DNA from 4 places in the Nonomuraea sp. CA-141351 genome. Region 1 is predicted to be linked to each of the others. Evidence: predicted binding sites of a transcription regulator. Region 1 holds the regulator's gene; each other region holds the start of a gene.
The links. Region 1 encodes HrcA, which represses chaperone genes, less so after heat shock. Its sites were predicted from a motif close to TTGGCACTCTCNNNNNGAGAGTGCCAA; they were not measured.
Positions count from the first base shown of each region.

Region 2: a site for HrcA is predicted at 2,743-2,769, ahead of groL (chaperonin GroEL). Genes of this name have one in related genera too.
Region 3: a site for HrcA is predicted at 3,596-3,622, ahead of groL (chaperonin GroEL). Genes of this name have one in related genera too.
Region 4: a site for HrcA is predicted at 2,107-2,133, ahead of groES (co-chaperone GroES). Genes of this name have one in related genera too.

Region 1 covers NZ_CP191982.1:2,811,213-2,816,643, forward strand. Annotated here, with positions in the region: gene ACQPWU_RS13655 (DUF3097 domain-containing protein) at 1-468, opposite strand, end outside; gene ACQPWU_RS13660 (hypothetical protein) at 486-1,256, opposite strand; gene hrcA (heat-inducible transcriptional repressor HrcA) at 1,415-2,428, shown strand; gene dnaJ (molecular chaperone DnaJ) at 2,440-3,579, shown strand; gene ACQPWU_RS13675 (16S rRNA (uracil(1498)-N(3))-methyltransferase) at 3,581-4,306, shown strand; gene ACQPWU_RS13680 (hypothetical protein) at 4,314-4,958, opposite strand; gene ACQPWU_RS13685 (SigE family RNA polymerase sigma factor) at 4,955-5,431, opposite strand, start outside.
Region 2 covers NZ_CP191982.1:5,942,892-5,948,322, reverse strand. Annotated here, with positions in the region: gene ACQPWU_RS28335 (LacI family DNA-binding transcriptional regulator) at 1-376, shown strand, start outside; gene ACQPWU_RS28330 (amidase) at 579-1,997, shown strand; gene ACQPWU_RS28325 (TetR/AcrR family transcriptional regulator) at 2,050-2,664, opposite strand; gene groL (chaperonin GroEL) at 2,866-4,491, shown strand; gene ACQPWU_RS28315 (hypothetical protein) at 4,664-5,431, opposite strand, start outside.
Region 3 covers NZ_CP191982.1:11,833,777-11,839,207, reverse strand. Annotated here, with positions in the region: gene ACQPWU_RS55770 (alpha,alpha-trehalose-phosphate synthase (UDP-forming)) at 1-406, opposite strand, end outside; gene ACQPWU_RS55765 (RNA polymerase sigma factor) at 438-992, shown strand; SAM riboswitch class I at 1,072-1,213, shown strand; gene thrC (threonine synthase) at 1,227-2,459, shown strand; gene ACQPWU_RS55755 (MoaD/ThiS family protein) at 2,484-2,759, shown strand; gene ACQPWU_RS55750 (cold-shock protein) at 3,004-3,204, shown strand; gene groL (chaperonin GroEL) at 3,729-5,354, shown strand.
Region 4 covers NZ_CP191982.1:1,087,937-1,093,367, reverse strand. Annotated here, with positions in the region: gene groL (chaperonin GroEL) at 15-1,634, opposite strand; gene groES (co-chaperone GroES) at 1,706-2,017, opposite strand; gene ACQPWU_RS05730 (class I SAM-dependent methyltransferase) at 2,269-3,444, shown strand; gene ACQPWU_RS05725 (hypothetical protein) at 3,634-5,431, shown strand, end outside.

The sequences.
Region 1 (5,431 bases):
CGGCTCAGGGCCGAACTCCGCCACGATGGCCGGCAGGTCGTCCACACCCTCCAGATATTCGACCACGACCCCCTCGACCCGCAGGTCATGACCCCAGATCTTCTCGACCAGGGCGGCGTCGTGCACGCCCTCCACGTAGATCCGGCTCTCCCTGGCCACCCTCGCCCGCAGCCCCTCCACGGCGATCGAGCCGGACGCGCTGCGCCTGGGGCCCGTGGGGGCCGCCGTCGGGCGTACCAGCGTCACGGGCTTGCCCTCCAGCAGGAACGCGGCGGGCGCGAGCGGGAACAGCCGGCGCTTGCCGAACCGGTCTTCGAGCGTGACGGCCTCCTTGTCGCAGGCCACTATCGCGCCGCAGAAGCCGCTGTCGGCGTCCTCCACGACGAGGTCCAGCTCGGCGGGCACCTTCGGGATCTTGCCCTTCCCCGGCCGCCGCCAATTTCCCGCCAGCACATCGCCCTCGTACACACGGGGACCGTAGCAAATCACCCGCCGACCGCAAGGCGCTTCCGCGCGCCGCTACGGCGTACCAGCACGACCACGGTGCCGATGATGGCCACGAGCAGCCCCGCGCCGGGGATCAGGAGGAGCGCGGCCACCCCGCCGACGATGCCGCCCGCGGCCGAGGCCAGCTCACGGCCCACGCCGTAACGCACGTCGGCCTGCTCCTGGGTGGTGCAGGTCAGCTGGTAGTCGCCCTTGGACGGGGCGTTGATCACGAGGATCTGCTCCCAGGTGACGGCTCCGGACGTGACCGTCTGCGAGCCCGTGGTCTTGGCGAGCCTGGCCTGGCCCGAGATCTGGCACTCGTAGTGAACGGCAGTGTCGCTGGAAAGGTAGATCGCGGGCTTGTTCGCCGGGTCGATCGGCAGCGTCACGCTTTCGCCGGATGCGAACGTCCTGGACGGGGCGATGTCGCTCACGCTGCTCACAAGGCCCGTGGAGAACACGACGACACCGACGATCGCGCACACGGCGAAGATCCCCCAGACGAGCCCGATCCACCACAGACGCGGTTTGATGGCTTTCGAGTCGATTCGAGGGGGAAATTGGGGTTGTTGGCCGTATTGTCCGTACTGAGGAGGTGGGCCGTATTGGGGTGGCCGGCCGTACTGCGGTGGCGGGCCGTACTGCGGCGGAGGCCCGTACTGCGGCGGAGGCTGCCCGTAACCGGGCTGGGACCCGGGCTGGGAGCCGTAACCCGGCTGGGAGCCGGGCTGGGGGCCGTACGGCGGAGGCGGGGAATTGTCGCTCATGTCGGCAAGTGTGGTACTTGCCCCTTGTAAGAAGCTAGGAGCCAGGTTGCGACCTGGTGTTATCGCACCTTGTGGGCGAGAGCCGTACACTTGGCACTCAGGAACACAGAGTGCTAGATGGTTGTGTTCCTCAGATGTCAGAGGCAGGAGGTGAGCACGTGCTCGACGATAGGAAGCTGGCGGTGCTCCGCGCCATTGTCGAAGACTACGTGTCCACCAACGAACCGGTGGGCTCCAAGGCGCTCGCCGAGCGCCACAATCTGAAGGTCTCCCCGGCGACGGTCAGAAACGACATGGCCGCGCTGGAGGAGGAGGGTTACATCACCCAGCCGCACACCAGCGCGGGCCGCGTGCCGACGGACAAGGGCTACCGCCTGTTCGTCGACCGGCTCTCGCAGGTCAAGCCCCTGTCGGGGGCCGAGCGCAGGGCCATTGAGACGTTCCTCGCGGGCGCGGTCGACCTGGACGACGTGGTCACCCGCACGGTCCGGCTGCTCGCGCAGCTGACCAGGCAGGTGGCGGTCGTGCAGTACCCGACGCTGACGCGTTCGACGGTCAGGCACGTCGAGCTGGTGCCGCTGAACGACCGGCGGGTCATGCTCGTGCTGATCACCAACACCGGCCGCGTCGAGCAGCGCGTGATCGAGCTGCCCGAGGTGGTGGAGGACACCCGCATCGCCCATCTGCGTGCGGTGCTCAACGCCTGCCTCGACGGCTGCGGCCTGAGCTCCGTGCCCGAGCTGGTCGCCGACCTGCCCGAGCGGCTGCCCGTCGAAGACCGGCCCGTGGTGGCCACGATCCTGTCGGTGCTGCTCGAGACGCTGGTCGAGCGGCACGACGAGAAGATCGTGTTCGCCGGCGCGGCCAACCTCGCGGGTGCCGACTTCACGACCGGTCTGCGCGACGTGCTCGAGGCGCTGGAGGAGCAGGTCGTGCTCATGCGGCTGCTGGGCGAGACAACCGCAGACACTCCGTCCGCGCTCACCGTGCGCATCGGCTCCGAAAACCCCTACCTGCGGGGCACATCCATCGTCGCCACCGGATACGGTTCTGGCGACAACCAACTGGCCCGGCTCGGCGTGCTGGGGCCGACGAGGATGGATTACCCCGTTACGATGGGCGCCGTGCGCGCGGTGGCACGCTACGTCAGCCAGATCCTGGCTGCATCATAAGAGGTCGATAAGTGGCAAACAGCGACTACTACGCCACCCTCGGGGTGCGCCGTGACGCCAGTCAGGACGAGATCAAGAAGGCGTACCGCCGCCTGGCCCGCGAGCTGCATCCGGACGTGAACCCCGATCCTGAGACCCAGGAGCGGTTCAAGGAGATCACGCAGGCCTACGAGGTGCTGTCCGACCCGAACAAGCGCCAGATGTACGACCTGGGTGGCGACCCCTTCGGCGGCGCGGGAGCAGGTGCGGCGGCCGGCGGCTTCGGGGCGGGCTTCCCCTTCAGCGACATCATGGACGCCTTCTTCGGCACCGCGGCCGGCACGCGAGGGCCGCGCTCGCGGGCCCGCAGGGGGCGCAACGCCACCATCCGGGTCGAGCTCGACCTGCGCGAGACGGCGTTCGGGACCACCCGCGAGCTGGTCGTCGACACGGCCGTGCTCTGCGAGGTCTGTCACGGGGCCGGCGCGGCGCCCGGCACGCATCCCGACACCTGCGACATGTGCAACGGGCGCGGCGAGATCTCCCAGGTCACCCGCTCGTTCCTGGGTCAGGTCATGACCTCGCGGCCGTGCCCGCAGTGCGGCGGGTTCGGCACCATCATCCGCCACCCCTGCCAGGAGTGCTCCGGCGACGGCCGGGTGCGCACCCGCCGTACGATCAAGGTCCGCATCCCCGCGGGCGTCGAGGACGGCACCCACATCCAGCTCGCCGGCGAGGGCGAGGTCGGCCCCGGCGGCGGCCCTCCCGGAGACCTGTTCCTGGAGATCGTCGAGCGGCCTCACGAGATCTTCGAGCGGCGCGGTGACGACCTCCACTGCACCGTGCAGCTCCCGATGACGGCCGCCGCGCTCGGCACCATCCTGGCGGTCGAGACGCTCGACGGCTCCGAGGAGGTAGATGTCCGCCCCGGCACGCAGGCGGGCCAGGTCATCACCATGTACGGGCGGGGCGTGCAGCGGCTCAACGAGACGGGCCGTGGCGACCTGCTGATCCACGTCAACGTCGAGACGCCGACCCGGCTCGACCCCGCGCAGGAGGAGCTGCTGCGCGAGCTGGCCAAGCAGCGGGGCGAGGAGCGGCCGCCGGGCAAGTTCGCCCCCGGCCAGCAGGGCTTCTTCTCCCGGCTGCGCGACGCCTTCAACGGCAGGTGACGTGACCGTCCCGGTGTTCCTGTCCCAGGAGCTGGACGGGCCCGAGCTGACGCTCGCCGGCCCCGAGGGGCGGCACGCGGCCTCCGTACGGCGCCTGCGGGCCGGCGAGCGGGTCGATCTGACGGACGGCGCCGGCACGGTCGCCGAGTGCGTCGTACGCGAGGTGCTGAAGGACGCACTCAGGCTCGACGTGCTGCGCCGCTACGAACTCCAGCCGCCCGAGCCGAGGCTGGTCGTCGTCCAGGGGCTGCCCAAGGGCGACAGGGGCGAGCTGGCGGTCGAGATGATGACCGAGGCCGGCGTCGACGTCATCGTGCCCTGGGCGGCCTCGCGCAGCATCGCCCAGTGGAAGGGCGACAAGGTGGCCAAGGGGCTGCACCGGTGGCGCTCCACCGCTCGCGAGGCGGGCAAGCAGGCCCGCAGGTTCCACCTGCCCGAAGTGACCGAGCCCGCCACCACCGCGCAGGTCGAGGAGCTGCTGGCGGGCGCGGCGCTGGGCCTGGTGCTGCACGAGGAGGCGGCCGAGCCGCTGTCGGGCGTGGCGCTGCCCGCGTCGGGCGACATCGTGGTGGTCGTGGGGCCCGAGGGCGGCGTCTCGGACGAGGAGCTGGCCGGGTTCCGGGCGGCCAAGGCGGTGTCCGTGCTGCTGGGGCCCACGGTGCTGCGTACGTCCACGGCGGGGGTGGCGGCGGCCTCCGTGCTGCTCACACGTACCGGACGCTGGTAGGGCCCTTTCAGGGCGTCGTGTGGGAGGCGTCCACCAACGGGCTGGTCACGGCGGTGGGGGCGTCGGTGACGTTGTCATCGGGTGGGCACTCATCGACCGGGCACGCCGTGGGCTGCAGCGTGTCCTCCGCCGACGGCGATGGCGACGGAGTGGGCGAGGCCGAGGGGCAGTCGGATGGCGGGTCGGCCTGTTCGGCCTGGGTCGTCGGGCACACGGTCGGGGTCGGGGTGGGCGTCTGAGACGGCCTGCTGGTCGATTCCGCCCTCTTCGAGGGCCGGGGCGTCGGGCTCTTGGAGATCGGGGGGACCACGATGGGGTGCTGGTCGTGGGTCGGCTGCCTCGAGGGCGGCGGCGGTTCCTGGGAGCGCGTGGTGGAGGAGTTGGACGGGACCCTGGAGGTCTCGTTCTCCACAGGTTGCGAGTTGATGATCTGCGTGCGCAGTTGCGGAACGGCCATCACGATCGTTCCCGCTACCAGGACGGCGCTGGCGGCGGCCGCGCCCGCACGCCACCAGAACAGGTTACGGACGCCGCGCCGCTCGATGCGGGCGCGGATGATCTCCAATCCATCCGGCGAGGGCACGACCGCGTCCGCCTCCGCGCGGAGCGCACGGCGCAGGAGATCGCCGTGCTCGTCGGGGGGCTGGGTCATGACATTTTCTCCAGAACGGATCGCAGTGCGGCCATGCCACGTGCCGTGTGGCTCTTGACCGCTCCCTTGCTGATGCCCATCGCGTGGGCGATCTCAGCTTCGGACAGGTCACCGTAGTACCGCAGAACCAGTGCTTCTCTCTGTCGGGTTGGCAGGGCACGTAACGCCTCGATGACGGCGGAGCGTTCCAGCTCGCCGATCGCGCCGTTCTCGGCGCTCGGGGCGTCGGGCAGGCCCTTGGGAGCGTACTTCTCGACGACCGCGCGGTGACGCAGCACGGAACGGGACCGGTTGACGACGGATTGACGGAGGTAAGCGAGTGCCTTGTCGGGGTCACGCAGCCTACGCCAGGCACCATGGATGGCGACGAACGCATCCTGCACGACTTCCTCAGCAGTCGCCGTATCTCGCACCAGCAACACGGCGAGACGCACTAACGACCGGAAGTGCGCGCTGTAGAGCGCGGTCACGGC
Region 2 (5,431 bases), 3.1 Mb from region 1:
CGACGCCGATCCGGCGCTGCTGTACGCCGTCAACGGGATGACGCTCGAATCGGGCCGCGACGCGGCCCACCACCTTGTCGACGCCGGTCACGAGGTCGACGGCGTGGTCGCGGTGACCGACACCGTCGCCCAGGGCGTCCTCCGCGGCCTCGCCGATCGCGGCGTCCGAGTCCCCGGCGACGTCCGTATCGTCGGCTTCGACGACATCCCCGAGTCGGCGTACATGGTCCCCTCGCTGTCCACCGTGGCGCCGGACCACCGGTGGATGGCCGCCAAGGCCGTCGAGCTGGTGACCGCTCGCATGCAGGACCCGTCACGCCCGGCCCGCGAGTACACCGCGCCCTTCGACCTGATGGCTCGCGAGTCCACTCGCTGACGCACGCCCCGCATGACCGAGGAAATTCGGTCGACGGCCGGGTGCGGCCGCTGCCAGCATGGGACGTGATGTACCGAGCGTAGAAACACTTCGATCACTGCCAGGGGATGGTCCCCGGGCCCCGCGGCCCGGCGTTTCGACCATCGCCCCCTTCGGGCTGCTTTTCATGCAGCATTCCCACCTGTGATCGAAAGGACTCTTCGTGGAGCTCCACGAGTACGCAAGGTACGACGCTGTCGGCATCCGTGACCTGATCAAGTCGGGTGAGGTCACCGCCGACGAGGTAGAGGCGACGGCGCGGCAGGCGCTGGAAGCGGCGAACGCGAAAGTGAACGGCCTGGCGCTGCCGGTGTTCTCCCCGGCGCTCGACCACGCCGCCGACGGGCCGCTGTCCGGTGTGCCCTTCCTGATCAAGGACCACGGGCCCGTGGCCGAAGGGGTGCCGTTCACCCTGGGAAGCCGTGCCCTGCCGGGCATCCTCGCCTGGCGCGACACCGATCTGATGACGCGCTTCCGGGCCGCCGGCCTGGTCACCCTCGGCCTGACCACCGTGCCGGAGATGTGCGTCAGCTTCTCCACCGAACCCCTCAGATACGGCCCGGCACGCAACCCATGGAACCTCGACAGGGGTGTGGGCGGGTCGAGCGGTGGCGCCGCCGCCCTGGTCGCCGCGGGGGCGGTGCCTGTCGCGCATGCCAGCGACGGGGCCGGCTCCATCCGGGTCCCGGCTTCCTGCTGCGGGCTGGTCGGGCTCAAACCGAGCCGGGGCCGCATCACGCCCGGACCCGATGCGGGAGAGCTGATGCTCGGCATGGCCTATGAGTTCGCGCTGACGCGCACTGTCCGCGACGCCGCTCACCTGCTGGACGCCGTCCAGGGGCCGGGGATCGGCGACAAGTACACCGCGCCGCCCCCGCGCCGGGCGTACGCCGACGAGATCGGGACCGATCCCGGCCGGTTGCGGGTGGCGGTGACCACCGAAGGCTGGGCGGGGACGACGGTGGATCCCCAGGTGGCCGCGGCGGCGGTCCAGGCGGGCCGAGTGCTGGAGCAGGCCGGGCACACCGTCGCCGAGGCGAGCCCGGTGGTCGATCGGGAGGCCGTCATGCAGGCCTGGGTGTGCGAGGGAGTCGCGATCGCCGCCACGCTGCTGCTGGCTCCCCGGGGACCTGACGAGGCGGAGATGGAGGCCGTCTCCCGGCAGTTCTTGAAGGCGGCCAGGGAGTACAGCGCGCTGGACATGCTGGCCGCGCTCAACGCGCAGAACCGGGTGAGCCGGTCGGTGGGCGCGTTCTTCACCGGCTATGACCTGCTCGTCACCCCGACGCTGGGCCGCCTCCCGGCGCCGCACGGCACCCTGCGGTTCGACGATCCCGGCCAGACTCTGACGAGCTGGCTGGAGTCGTTGACCGAGTACGGGCCGTTCACTCAGGTGTTCAACGTCACCGGCTTGCCGGCGATCAGCCTTCCTCTCGCTCACAGCGAGGACGGGCTGCCGATCGGCGTGCAGATCGTCGCCGCTTACGGGCGTGAGGACCTGCTGTTCCAGATCGCCGCTCACCTGGAACAGGCCATGCCGTGGAAGGACCGTATTCCGCCGGTCTTCGTCGGAAATCTCTGACGCGGAAGGCGGGCCTGCTCTCCAGCGGGGGAGCGGGCCCGCGCTTGCGAGGTCACTGATCCCGTGGGCCTTCGGGTGGCGTGGCGGGGCAGACGCAGGACAGGGCATGGCGGAGGACGGTGGCGAAGGAGTCGGTGTTGCCGGGTTGGAGCCAGTGCCGTCCCGCCACGCGGATGGCCCCGGCGACCGCGGCGGCCATGACGGCGGGGAACAGGTCGCGTCCGGGATCTGTGCCGGTGCGCGCCGCGATCGCCTCGGTGAGCGGGCCCTCCGCCATGGTGAACGCTTTCAGCGCTTCGCCCTCCAGCTCGGGCGTCGACATGATCATGCGCAGGCCGGCCTTGTCGGGCTCGGGGTCGGTGTAGAGCTCGATCATGGCCGCGATGATGGCCTGGTCGAGCCGCTCGTCGGCGGGCCGGGAGCACAGCGCCTGGCCGGCGCGCTTGGACTGGTCGGACTGGAAGGCGCAGATCGCCTCCCCTCTGCTGGAGAAGTAGTTGTTGTAGGTGCGGGATGAGACACCCGCGGCCTCGGCGATGTCATGGACGCGCACAAGGGCCAGCCCGTGGGGACCCTGCTCTATGGCCAGGCGCAGCGCGGCATGGCTGATCGCTTCCCGGGTGGCCTGCTTGTTGCGCGCCCGGAGGTCCATGGCGTCATCGTTCATGGCCCAACCCTATCCGATATTGCGTGACGCGCACTAGGTGCGCGGCACGCAAGTTGTGGGTAGAGTGCGATGGGACGCCTGGCACTCGCACCTGGAGAGTGCCAACGGCAAGGCGTGTGCCGGGACAGCGAGGTCCGCCTTCCGGCGGACCGTCCGTCGCGGGCGCGGTCCCGGCAACCCCCATCAAGAGCAGGAGCAATGATGACTTCGAAGATGATCGCGTTCGACGAGGACGCCCGGCGCGGTCTCGAGCGCGGCATGAACCAGCTCGCCGACGCCGTCAAGGTGACCTTGGGTCCCAAGGGCCGCAACGTGGTGCTGGAGAAGAAGTGGGGCGCTCCCACGATCACCAACGACGGTGTGTCCATCGCCAAGGAGATCGAGCTCGAGGACCCCTGGGAGAAGATCGGCGCAGAGCTGGTCAAGGAAGTCGCCAAGAAGACCGACGACGTCGCGGGTGACGGCACCACCACCGCCACCGTGCTCGCCCAGGCGCTGGTGCGTGAGGGTCTGCGTAACGTCGCCGCCGGCGCCAACCCGATGGCCCTGAAGAAGGGCATCGAGGCTGCCGTCGAGCGCGTCAGCCAGGAGCTCTCCAAGCTGGCCAAGGACGTGGAGACCAAGGAGCAGATCGCCTCCACCGCCTCCATCTCCGCCGCCGACCCCGAGATCGGCTCGCTCATCGCCGAGGCGATGGACAAGGTCGGCAAGGAAGGCGTCATCACTGTCGAGGAGAGCAACACCTTCGGCCTCGAGCTCGAGCTCACCGAGGGCATGCGCTTCGACAAGGGGTACATCGCCCCGCTCTTCATCACCGACTCCGACCGGCTCGAAGCGGTCCTGGACGATCCGTACGTGCTCATCGTGAGCGGCAAGGTCTCCGCCAACAGAGAGGTGCTGCCGCTGCTGGACAAGGTCGTCCAGTCGGGCAAGCCGCTGCTGATCATCGCTGAGGACATCGAGGGCGAGGCCCTGGCGACCCTGGTCGTCAACAAGATGAAGGGAGTCTTCCGGTCGGTGGCGGTCAAGGCCCCGGGCTTCGGCGACCGTCGCAAGGCCATGCTCAACGACATCGCCATCCTGGCCGGTGGACAGGTCATCGCCGAGGAGGTCGGTCTCAAGCTCGAGAACGCCACCCTCGACCTGCTCGGCCGCGCCCGTAAGGTCGTGGTGACCAAGGACGAGACCACGATCGTGGACGGCGCCGGTGACGCCGAGCAGATCGCGGGGCGGGTCAACGAGATCCGCGCCGAGATCGAGCGCACCGACTCCGACTACGACCGTGAGAAGCTCCAGGAGCGCCTGGCCAAGCTGGCCGGCGGCGTGGCGGTCATCAAGGCCGGTGCCGCGACCGAGGTCGAGCTGAAGGAGCGCAAGCACCGCATCGAGGACGCCGTGCGCAACGCCAAGGCGGCCGTCGAGGAGGGCATCGTCCCCGGTGGTGGCGTGGCGCTGCTGCAGGCCGGCGCCAAGGCCTTCGACAAGCTCGAGCTCAACGGTGACGAGGCCACGGGCGCGGCGATCGTGCGCAAGGCTCTGGAGGAGCCGCTGAAGCAGATCGCGGTCAACGCCGGCCTCGAGGGCGGAGTCGTGGTGGAGCGCGTTCGCAACCTCACCCCGGGTGAGGGCCTGAACGCCGCTTCCGGCGAGTACGTCAACATGTTCGAGGCGGGCATCCTCGACCCGGCCAAGGTGACGCGCTCCGCGCTGCAGAACGCCGCCTCCATCGCGGCGCTCTTCCTCACCACCGAGGCCGTCATCGCGGAGAAGCCCGAGAAGACCCCTGCCGCTCCGGCCATGCCGGGCGGCGGCGACATGGACTTCTAGGGCGGGTGGGGTAGTGCCGCGTGGCACTACCCCAACGACAGGCACTGCACCGCGGGACGAAATGCGCTCCCTGCCGGCCGACTGCGTCTCGGTCGGCCTCCACCGGGCGGCCGCGATCGCGGGCCGTTTCCGCGGCGGCGTCCGCGCCCTTGTCGCGCACGGGGTTCGCGGACTACAACCGCGGCTGACGGCCGGGACGTCCCGGCAATGCGAGCCAGCCCGCGCCGATCACCGTCGCAGCGCCGGCCACGACCACCCCCAGCAGTACGCCGGCGACCACCAGCGTGAGCTCGTCGGGGCGGATCAGCGGCTGGCCGCGCAGCGCCTGCCACAACGTGAGGCCGGTGAGGCCGGCGTACCCGGCGGAGGCGATGAGGACGAGCCGGGTTCGGACGGTCTCCGCACCCAGCAGCGGTACCTTCCCGGCCGGCAGTGACAGCAGTATGGCCAGCAGAGGCAGCACCTGCAGCGCATGGATGCCGATGAAGTGCGTGACCCGCAGGTCGCCTCCGGCGGTGTTCCAACCGGTGACCGGCATGATCGGCCCACCGTCCACGACGCCCACGCTGTGCCCGCCGATGATCCCGGCGAAGCCGCCGTCGCGCAGCGAGTCCCGCTGCGCGGTGGTCGGCCGGGTCATCATGAAGGCCATCCCCATGCCGAACAGCGAGATGACGGTCCCGGCGCGCACCGCCCAGGTGAGCGGCCGGCCGCCGATCTGGCGGCGCATCAGGAAGACGGCGACCACGAGGTTGGCGAGCCAGAGCAGGGCGATCGACGTGGCCATGGTGGCCCACAAGACGGCGTCGAGGGGAGTGGCGACATTGAAGTGACTCTGGCGGCCCCGCACCACCTGGCCGACGATGATCACGTACTCGATCGCCAGGGTGGCCGCGATGACCGCCGCGGACCACCGGACCAGCCGATGCCGTGGCAGATA
Region 3 (5,431 bases), 3.7 Mb from region 1:
GCGCGAAGGCGCCGTTGTAGTCGCGGTAGGACTCCCACTCGCGTTCGAACCTCGTGCCGAAGTTGGGCGCGTTGGGGATGTCGTAGAGCAGGTGGTTGACGAACCACAGGGTCGAGTTGGCCACGGCGTTGTAGGCCCGGTGGAAGATGGCGGGCGGGATGTCGAGCATGCGCAGCGGGCCGGTGTCGTAGCCGGCGTGGTCGATCCTGCCGCCGGGCGCCAGGCGAACCGCGCTGCGGTCGCCGTCGGACAGCGCCGCGCACACCCACAGGACGCCCTCTTTCCTGGCCACCCCGGACAGCCCTGACACCAGGCCGCCGCCACCGCGCTTCATGGTCAGCTCACCGTCGTCGGACACGGTGAACGAGACCGGTCCTCTGTTGGAGGCCACCAGGACGCTGTTCATCTACGCTCCCTTCGCCCATAGGATCCCAGCTATGGCGCTTGATGAGCTAACCGAGGAACTCGCCCGCTCCGCCGCTGCAGGAGATCATCGCGCACTTGGCGAGCTTCTGGCGCGAATCGAGCCCGATGTGATGCGTCACTGCGCCCGGATCCTGCCCTACCACCAGGACGCCGAAGAGGCCTCGCAGGACACGTTGCTGGCCGTGGCGCGCAACATCGGGCGGTTCGAGGGCCGGGCGAGATTCAGCACCTGGCTCCACATCGTGACGGCCAACTGCGCGCGCACCACGTACAGGTCGCTCAAGCGCAGGGCGGCCGAGCAGAGCTCCGACGAACTGCCCGTGCAGAAGCCCGACGTGCGGCGGGTGAGCGTGATCGCCGGCTCGCGGCTGGACCTGCTCGACGCCATGGAGGCGCTGGAGGCCGACAAGCCCGACCTGGCACAGGCGTTGGTGCTGCGCGACATCGTCCAGCTCGACTACAGCGAGGTGGCCGAGCAGCTCGGCATCCCGCTCGGCACCGCCAAGTCGCGCATTCACCAGGCGCGCAAATACGTGCAGGGAGTGCTGGGTGAGGACTACCGTTGAGACGGCACGTCTCAAGTTCTGAGACGAGTAGCCATTTCGGCCCCCTGGGCAGGTAGAGTCCATTTCAACAACTGAATATTGCTCATCCAGAGGGGTGGAGGGACCGGCCCTACGAAGCCCCGGCAACCCTCCCGGCTTGAGGCTCGCGACCTGGCGAGGCCGACCGGGACAAGGTGCCAATTCCGGTCTGCGGTCAAGGTGGCCGCGGGCGAAGATGAGGGAAGGCCTCGCTTCATGTCGCTTGACTTTGGTCCTGCTGTCGGTCTGTCCTGCCGCGAGTGCGGTACGCGTTACCCCCTCGGTCCCAGCTTCGCGTGTCTGGAGTGTTTCGGGCCGCTCGAAGCGGCCTATTCCTTCGGCACCGTGACCCGGGCGGACATCGAGTCGGGCCCCGCCAACATCTGGCGTTACCGGTCGTTGCTCCCCGTCCCTGTCGACGTCGCCAGTAAACCCAACATGAACCCGGGATGGACCAAACTGGTCAAGGCCGGAAACCTCGGGCGCGCACTCGGTCTCAAGTCCCTGTACGTCAAGGACGACTCGGGCAACCCCACTCATTCATTCAAGGACCGCGTGGTGGCGATCGCCGTCGAGGCGGCGCGTAACTTCGGCTTCCACACGCTTTCCTGCTCCTCCACCGGCAATCTCGCGGGTGCGGTCACCGCCGCGGCGGCGCGGGCCGGGCTCGAGGCGTGCGTGTTCATCCCGGCCAATCTCGAAACGGCGAAGATCGCTATGGCCCGCGTGTTCGGCGGCAAGCTGATCGGCATCGACGGCACGTACGACGAGGTCAACAGATTCTGCTCGGAGCTGATCGGCGACCCGCTGGGCGACAAGTGGGGGTTCGTCAACGTCAACCTGCGGCCGTACTACGCCGAGGGCTCCAAGACGCTCGCGTACGAGATCGCCGAGCAACTCGGGTGGCGGCTGCCGGAGCAGATCGTCATCCCCATCGCCTCGGGCTCGCAGCTCACCAAGATTGACAAGGGCTTCCGGGAACTGATCCAGCTGGGCCTGGTCGAGGACACGGCGTACAAGATCTTCGGAGCCCAGGCGGCCGGATGCTCGCCGGTCTCCACCGCGTACAAGGCCGGGCATGACGTCGTGCAGCCGGTCAAGCCCGACACCATCGCCAAGTCGCTGGCCATCGGCAACCCGGCCGACGGGCCTTACGTGCTGGACATCGCCCGGCGCACCGGGGGTGCCGTCGAGGACGTCACCGACGCCGAGATCGTGGCCGCGATCAAGCTCCTGGCCTCGACCGAGGGCGTCTTCGCCGAGACCGCGGGCGGGGTCACCGTGGGCGTGCTGAAGAAGCTGGCCGAGAGCGGGCGGCTCGATCCCGAGGCCGAGACCGTGGTGCTCAACACGGGCGACGGACTCAAGACGCTCGACGCGATCAGCGACGACGCCAAGCCCACGGCCGTGATCCGGCCCTCCCTCGACGCGTTCCGCGCGGCTGTCTGACAACCAGGAAAGGCGAGTTTAACCATGAGCGTTACTGTGCGGATTCCCACCATTCTGCGCACGTACACCGGGGGCAACGCGGAAGTCAGTGGCGAGGGCGCGACTCTTCGTGACGTCCTCGTCAAGCTCGACTCCGACTACCCGGGGATCGGCGCGAGAATTCTGGATGAATCGGGCAAGATTCGGCGTTTCGTCAACGTTTACGTTGGGGAAGAGGATGTCCGATTCGTCGACGGGCTCGACACTCCAGCACCTGAGGGCACTCAGATCTCTATCATCCCGGCAGTCGCCGGCGGCTGAGTGCCATAGATCACAGTGTTGAAGGCGCCCCTAGTGGGCGCCTTCTGCTTTTCCAGGCCAAATGAACCTTTCAACGGCCTTCGATGCGAAGAAATGCGACGTTTGTGGATTGACTCTGTTGCCAAACCCCGTGCCACAGGTATGGTCGAGGGCGATCGTCTGGCTGATTTTCCGTTAAGTCAGGTGATTACGGGTCTCGCGGAGGAATGGGCGAGATCTGTGGGCCCAGTAAGAGGAGTCGGAAGTGGCGCAGGGCACCGTCAAGTGGTTCAACGCGGACAAGGGCTACGGCTTCATCGCGGTAGACGGTGGTAAGGATGTATTCGTCCATTACTCAGCGATCCTGATGGACGGGTACAGAGCTCTCGAACAGGGGCAGAGAGTCGAGTTCGAGATCACGCAGGGCCAGAAGGGTCCCCAAGCAGAGGCCGTTCGCGCGGTCTGATACGCCCCCGCTGGTATGCACCGGCAGGGTCGCGCGGCAGCGCAGTCCGTGTGAACCTGCCACCTTTCTTTCGTCGACTCGGGTGCGGCGAGCCGCATGGGGTGGCTCGCCGCACCTTCATGTCGCTGGGGAGCCGTCGCCTTCCCTCGTCGCTCTGGTCGCTTCGCTTCCGCTGCTCCTCGGTCCAGGCGTCGGCGCTCCCTCGCGTGTTCATGGCCTCCACTTCGCGGAGGCGGCTCGGTCGCTGGGGAGCCGCCGCCTTCCCTCGTCGCTTTGGTCGCTACGCTCCCTGCGCTCCTCAGTCCAGGCGTCGGCGCTCCCTCACCTGGGAAGGAACACCCGGGGGAGGTCTCTCGCTTGCACTCGGCAGGGTAGAGTGCTAAACAGTTCGTTGGCACTCTCTACAGCAGAGTGCCAACTCGGATCGGGACGATGGGGTCTGCCGAAGGAGATGCTGACCCATGCCGTCGCGGGCGTCGGCTCGGTCCACGACAAGCCACCCTGCATCTGGGAGGTCTAGCCTTATGGCAGCCAAGATGATCGCGTTTGACGAGGACGCCCGGCGCGGTCTCGAGCGCGGTATGAACCAGCTCGCCGACGCCGTCAAGGTGACCTTGGGTCCCAAGGGCCGCAACGTCGTGCTGGAGAAGAAGTGGGGCGCTCCCACGATCACCAACGACGGTGTGTCCATCGCCAAGGAGATCGAGCTCGAGGACCCCTGGGAGAAGATCGGCGCAGAGCTGGTCAAGGAAGTCGCCAAGAAGACCGACGACGTCGCGGGTGACGGCACCACCACCGCCACCGTGCTCGCCCAGGCGCTGGTGCGTGAGGGTCTGCGTAACGTCGCCGCCGGCGCCAACCCGATGGCCCTGAAGAAGGGCATCGAGGCTGCCGTCGAGCGCGTCAGCGAGGAGCTCTCCAAGCTGGCCAAGGACGTGGAGACCAAGGAGCAGATCGCCTCCACCGCCTCCATCTCCGCCGCCGACCCCGAGATCGGCTCGCTCATCGCCGAGGCGATGGACAAGGTCGGCAAGGAAGGCGTCATCACCGTCGAGGAGAGCAACACCTTCGGCCTCGAGCTCGAGCTCACCGAGGGCATGCGCTTCGACAAGGGCATGACGTCGATGTACTTCGTCACCGACTCGGACCGCATGGAGGCCGTGCTCGAGGACCCGTACATCCTGATCGTCAACAGCAAGATCTCGGCCAACAAGGACCTGCTGCCGCTGCTCGACAAGGTCGTCCAGTCGGGCAAGCCGCTGCTGATCATCGCCGAGGACATCGAGGGCGAGGCCCTGGCGACCCTGGTCGTCAACAAGATCCGCGGCCTGTTCCGCTCCGTGGCCGTCAAGGCCCCGGGCTTCGGCGACCGTCGCAAGGCGATGCTGGCCGACATCGCGATCCTTACCGGTGGCCAGGTCATCGCCGAGGAGGTCGGTCTCAAGCTCGAGAACGCCACCCTCGACCTGCTCGGCCGCGCCCGTAAGGTCGTGGTGACCAAGGACGAGACCACGATCGTGGACGGCGCCGGTGACGCCGAGCAGATCGCGGGGCGGGTCAACGAGATCCGTGCCGAGATCGAGCGCACCGACTCCGACTACGACCGCGAGAAGCTCCAGGAGCGTCTGGCCAAGCTGGCCGGTGGCGTGGCGGTCATCAAGGCCGGTGCCGCGACCGAGGTCGAGCTGAAGGAGCGCAAGCACCGCATCGAGGACGCCGTGCGCAACGCCAAGGCGGCCGTCGAGGAGGGCATCGTGCCCGGTGGTGGCGTGGCGCTGCTGCAGGCCGGCGCCAAGGCCTTCGACAAGCTCGAGCTCAACGGTGACGAGGCCACGGGCGCGGCGATCGTGCGCAAGGCTCTGGAGGAGCCGCTGAAGCAGATCGCGGTCAACGCCGGCCTCGAGGGCGGCGTCGTGGTGGAGCGCGTCCGCAACCTCACCCCGGGTGAGGGCCTGAACGCCGCTTCCGGCGAGTACGTCAACATGTTCGAGGCGGGCATCCTCGACCCGGCCAAGGTGACGCGCTCCGCGCTGCAGAACGCCGCCTCCATCGCGGCGCTCTTCCTCACCACCGAGGCCGTCATCGCGGAGAAGCCCGAGAAGACCCCTGCCGCTCCGGCCATGCCGGGCGGCGGCGACATGGACTTCTAGGTCTTTCCTCGCTGTTCGAACGCAGGGCGGCCCGGGTCTCCCGGGCCGCCCTTGTGCGTATCAGGATGGATCCGCCG
Region 4 (5,431 bases), 1.7 Mb from region 1:
AGAAGGGAGACGGGTCAGTGGCCGTGGCCGTGACCGTGACCCTGGCCGGCGGCCGGGGCCTCCTCCTCGGGCTTGTCGACGACGAGCGCCTCGGTCGTGAGCAGCATGCCCGCGATCGACGCCGCGTTCTGCACCGCGGAGCGCGTGACCTTCACAGGGTCGATGACACCCTGCGCGATCAGGTCGCCGTATTCGCCGGTCGCGGCGTTGAAGCCGTGGCCGGCCTCCAGCTCGGCGACCTTGTGCGTCACCACGTAGCCCTCGAGACCGGCGTTCTCGGCGATCCAGCGGGCCGGCTCGACCAGCGCGCGGCGGACGACGCCGACACCCGTGGCCTCGTCGCCCGACAGGCCGAGGTCGTCGAGAACCTTGGAGACGTGGATCAGCGCGGAACCACCGCCGGAGACGATGCCCTCCTCGATCGCGGCGCGCGTCGCGGAGATCGCGTCCTCGAGGCGGTGCTTCTTCTCCTTCAGCTCCACCTCGGTGGCGGCGCCGACACGCAGCACGCACACACCGCCGGCGAGCTTGGCCAGGCGCTCCTGCAGCTTCTCGCGGTCCCAGTCGGAGTCGGACTGCTCGATCGCGAGCCTGATCTCCTTGACGCGGTCCTCGATGGCCGCCTGGTCACCGGCGCCGTCGACGATGGTGGTGTTGTCCTTCGTGACGACGACGCGGCGGGCCTGGCCGAGCACCTCGAGACCGACGTGCTCCAGCTTGAGGCCGACCTCCTCGCTGACGACCTGGCCGCCGGTGAGGATGGCGATGTCCTGCAGCATCGCCTTGCGGCGGTCGCCGAAGCCCGGGGCCTTGACGGCCACGGAGGTGAACGTGCCGCGGATCTTGTTCGTCACCAGGACGGCCAGGGCCTCACCCTCGACGTCCTCGGCCACCACGAGCAGCGGCTTCTTCGTCTGGGCGATCTTCTCCAGCAGCGGCAGGAAGTCCGCGATGGAGGAGATCTTGCCCTGGGTGAGCAGGATGTAGGCGTCCTCGAGGACGGACTCCATCCGCTCGGGGTCGGTCACCATGTACTGGGAGACGTAGCCCTTGTCGAACTGCATGCCCTCGGTGAACTCGAGCTCCATGCCCATGGCGTTGGACTCTTCGACGGTGAGCACACCGTCCTTGCCCACCTTGTCGAACGCCTCGGCGATCAGGTCGCCGATCTGCGCGTCCTGAGCGGAGATCGTGGCGACGTTCGCGATCTCCTTCCTGTCCTCGACCGGACGGGCGCTGGCGAGCAGCCTGTCGCTGAGCTCCTTGGCGGCCTTGTCGATGCCGCGCTTGAGCGACAGCGGCGAGGCGCCGGCGGCCACGTTGCGCAGGCCCTCGCGGACCATGGCCTGGGCCAGGACGGTCGCGGTGGTGGTGCCGTCACCCGCGATGTCGTTGGTCTTGGTGGCTACTTCCTTGGCGAGCTGGGCGCCGAGGTTTTCGTAGCGCTCCTCCAGCTCGATCTCACGAGCGATGGTCACACCGTCGTTCGTGATCGTCGGCGCACCGAACTTCTTGTCGATGACGACGTTGCGGCCACGCGGGCCGAGGGTTACCTTCACGGCGTCCGCGAGGGCGTTCACACCGCGCTCGAGCGCGCGGCGGGCGTCCTCGTCGAACTCCAGGATCTTCGCCATTGCTGAAAGTCCTCTCCTAGCGTCGAAAGCCCCGGCCGCCCTGAAGAGCGCCCGGGGCCCGACACACCGGCTTACTTCTCGATGATCGCGAGAACGTCGCGGGCGGAGAGCACGAGGTACTCCTCGCCGCCGTACTTGACCTCGGTGCCGCCGTACTTGCTGTAGAGGACGATGTCGCCCTCAGAGACGTCGAGCGGAATCCGCTTGTCGCCGTCCTCGTCCCAGTTGCCCGGGCCCACCGCGAGGACCCTGCCCTCTTGCGGCTTCTCCTTGGCGGTGTCTGGGATGACCAGGCCGGATGCGGTTGTCTGCTCAGCCTCAAGCGGCTGAACCACAATGCGGTCGCCGAGCGGCTTAACGGGAACCTTAGTGGCGGTCGTCACGATCGGACCTCCCCTTCAGATTTGAATGATCTAGAAGAGGCGACCAGCTGGGCCTGCCGTCGCGGGTGTCAGACCTGCCTCGTCGCACGTTGGCACTCTCAAGGGGAGAGTGCCAACAGGAAACATATGCAAGAGGGGCTTGACAGTCAACACGAACGCGTCTGCTGAGAGCGATCAGGCCCCCAAATGTGCCCGTTCCACACTACGTCCACGGTTCGACTCGCTCGGGCGTGGCGCTAACGTCGGGTGATGTGGACCTCGACGCCTTCAACGAGCTGCTGACCCCTCGCGGACAGCAGGCCCTCGCGGAGGCAGGGGAGCTGGTGGGCGCGGATCCGGTCGCGGCCGCCACGAAGCTGCGCAAGACGTACGACGCCGCCCTCACCTCCGCCGCGCTGACCCAGGCCGGGCTGAGGGAGCGCGCCAGGGCCAAGTTCGGCGAGGACGCCGAACGGATGTACTTCACGCCGCACGGCCTGGAGCAGTCCACCCGGGCAGAGGTCGCCGAGCACCGCGCCCGCCGTCTGACCGGATCATGGCCGAATCCGCCCCGCGTGGTCGACGCCTGTTGCGGCATCGGCGGCGACTTCCTCGCGCTGGCCCGCGCCGGCTGCACCGTGACCGCCGTGGACACCGACCCGCTGACCGCCGCCGTGGCCAGGGCCAACGCCGAGGCGCTCGGGCTGGGCGGCAGAGTGACGGTGTCCGTGACGGACGCGGCCGACGTCCGGCCGGAGGAGTACGACGTGCTGTTCGCCGACCCGGCCAGGCGGACGAGCCGAGGCAGGACATTCGACCCCATGGCCTACTCCCCGCCCTGGCCGGTGGTGCTCGACCTGATCTCGAGGGCCGCCCGCGCGTGCGTCAAGGTCGCCCCGGGCATCCCGTACGAGTTCATCCCGGGCGGCGCCGAGGCCGAGTGGGTCTCGTACAAGGGCGAGGTCAAGGAGGCCGCGCTCTGGACCGGCCTCCATGGGGCGACGCGGCGCGCCACCCTGCTGCCCGGCGGGCACACGCTGACCGCCACAGGAGCCGAGGCCCCGGTCGGCCCGGCCGGCAGGTACGTCTACGAGCCGGACGGCGCGGCCATCCGGGCGCACCTTGTGGGCGAGGTGTCCGAAATGGTGAACGGACGCCTGCTCGACCCGATGATCGCCTACATCACCGGCGACAATCCGATCGACACCCCATGGGCAACCAGATACGAAATAACAGACGTTCTTCCATTTTCACTGAAAAAGCTGCGCGCACTACTCCGTGAGCGGCGAATCGGCAATGTCACCATCAAGAAGCGTGGCTCGGCTGTCGACATCGAACGCCTCCGGTCAGACCTCCGACTAAATGGCCAAAAATCAGCGGTAATCATCCTTACCAGGATCATCGATAAGCCATCAGTCATCATCTGCGACACCGCCCTACCTGCATGAACCCTGACATTCTTCCGTTAACGACGATCTTTCAATTCGCCGCTGACGGACCTTGATCGAAAGACTAAGGTGGGCGGGCGGGAGTGCTCCCCCTGACGCGGTCAGCCGCGTTCTCGCTCTTTCAATCTGCAAATCGGACCTATCCCCACCGCTGCGCGGCAGACCGTCGGCGAGCCAAAGGAGCTTTCGGTGGACCATTCCAACCACACCACCCTTCTCCAGGCAGGAGGCCAATCCGGCATCTCCGAGAGGATGCGGGATCTGCTCGCGCGTGCCGCACAGGATCACGTGTACGAGCAGCGCACACAGGGGGCAGTACTAGACGAGATCCGCCAGCGGCTCGAAGGCATGGAGTGGCTTCTGCGCGAGGTGCGCGAGCGCGAGCTCGGCGGCCTCAGCGGCACGCTGCACGCGGTCAGCGGGCGCCTCGACGACATCGCCGCCAAGCCCCCGATGTGGGCGGAGGGGCTGGCCCAGCACGTCGAGGCGGTGCGCGACCACGTGGACGCCGTCGGGGAGAAGGTGGGCCACGTGGACGCCCACCTCGGCCCCGTGGCCGAGCTGCCTGGCCTGTGGGCCGACCTGGGCACAGTGGGCGAAAGTGTGGACGAAGCCCTCAACCGCCTGCAATCGGTGCTCGACTCCACCGATGGCATCACGAGGGGGATGTCCGACTTCGCCACCAAGCTGGCCACCCTCAACACCAGCATGGAGGCGGCCGCGAGCCGCTTCACCAGGCTCGACAAGTCGATGGCCGAGCTGACCACCCGTACCGACCGGGTCGAGGTCGTGGTCAGCGACATGTCAGAGCACCTGACGGCCCGGCTGAACGAGCAGGACCAGCATCTGGCCACACGCCTGGACGAAACCGACGAGCGCCTGAGCACGAGGCTCGACGAAACAGACCAGCGCCTGAGCGCGAGACTGGGCGAGACCGACCAGCGCCTGACCAAGAGACTCGACGACACCGACCAGCGGCTCACCGCTCGGCTCGACCAGACCGACCAGCGGCTCACCATCCGGATGGACGAGACCGACCAGCGCCTGGCCACCAGCCTCGTCGAGGCGGACGAACGGCTCGCCAGCCGCCTCAAGGAGTCCGACGACCAGCTCTCCAGCCTCCTGTCCGACGTGGAGCTGCGGCTCGCCACCAGGCTCGACGAGGCCGACCAGCACCTCGCCGTCCAGCTCGGAGAGAGCGAGCAGCGCCTCAGCGCCAGGCTCAGCGGCGTGGACGCCCGGCTCGACCGGGTGGAGGGCAAGCTCACAGGCCTCGACTCCAGGCTCACCGGGTTCGACAGCCGGCTGGAGTCCGCCGACGAGTGCCTGGCCGACATCGACACCAGGCTCGACGGGCTCGACGGCAGGATGGGCGGCGTCGACAAGCGGCTCACGTCCGTGGACAGCCAGCTCGGCGGGGTCGACAAGCGGCTGGGCACGGTGGACGGCCACCTGGGCCGCCACGACGACAGGTTCGACGCGCTCGACGTACGCATCGACGCCCGTTTCACCGCGCTCGACGAGCGCATGGTGACGAGCGACCAGCGGCTCAACGAGACGGCCACCCGCAACGAGGGCCGCTTCAACAAGCTCGACACCCAGATCGACGCCATCGACGAGCGCCTGATCGAGGCCGAGGAGCACCTGAGCAGCCGCTTCGACGGCATCGACACCCGCTTCAACGGGCTCGACACCCACATGAACGGCCTGGCGGCCCGCGCCGAGCAGACCGGCGCGCACCTGGAGTCCGTCGACGACCGCATCGAGGCCGTCAGCGAGCGCGTGGGCCGGCTCCCGGACGCTCTGGCCACTCAGGGCGAGCTGCTCCAGACGCACACGGGAGACCAGGCAGAACGCCTCGCCGCCGCCACGAACGTCCTCACAGAGCTCGTCACGTCCCGTCCCGACCGCGACCAGCTCGCCGAGACGGTCACCGGCATCGTCCAGCCCGCCGCCGACGACCTCACCAAGCGCCTGGGCGCCCTGG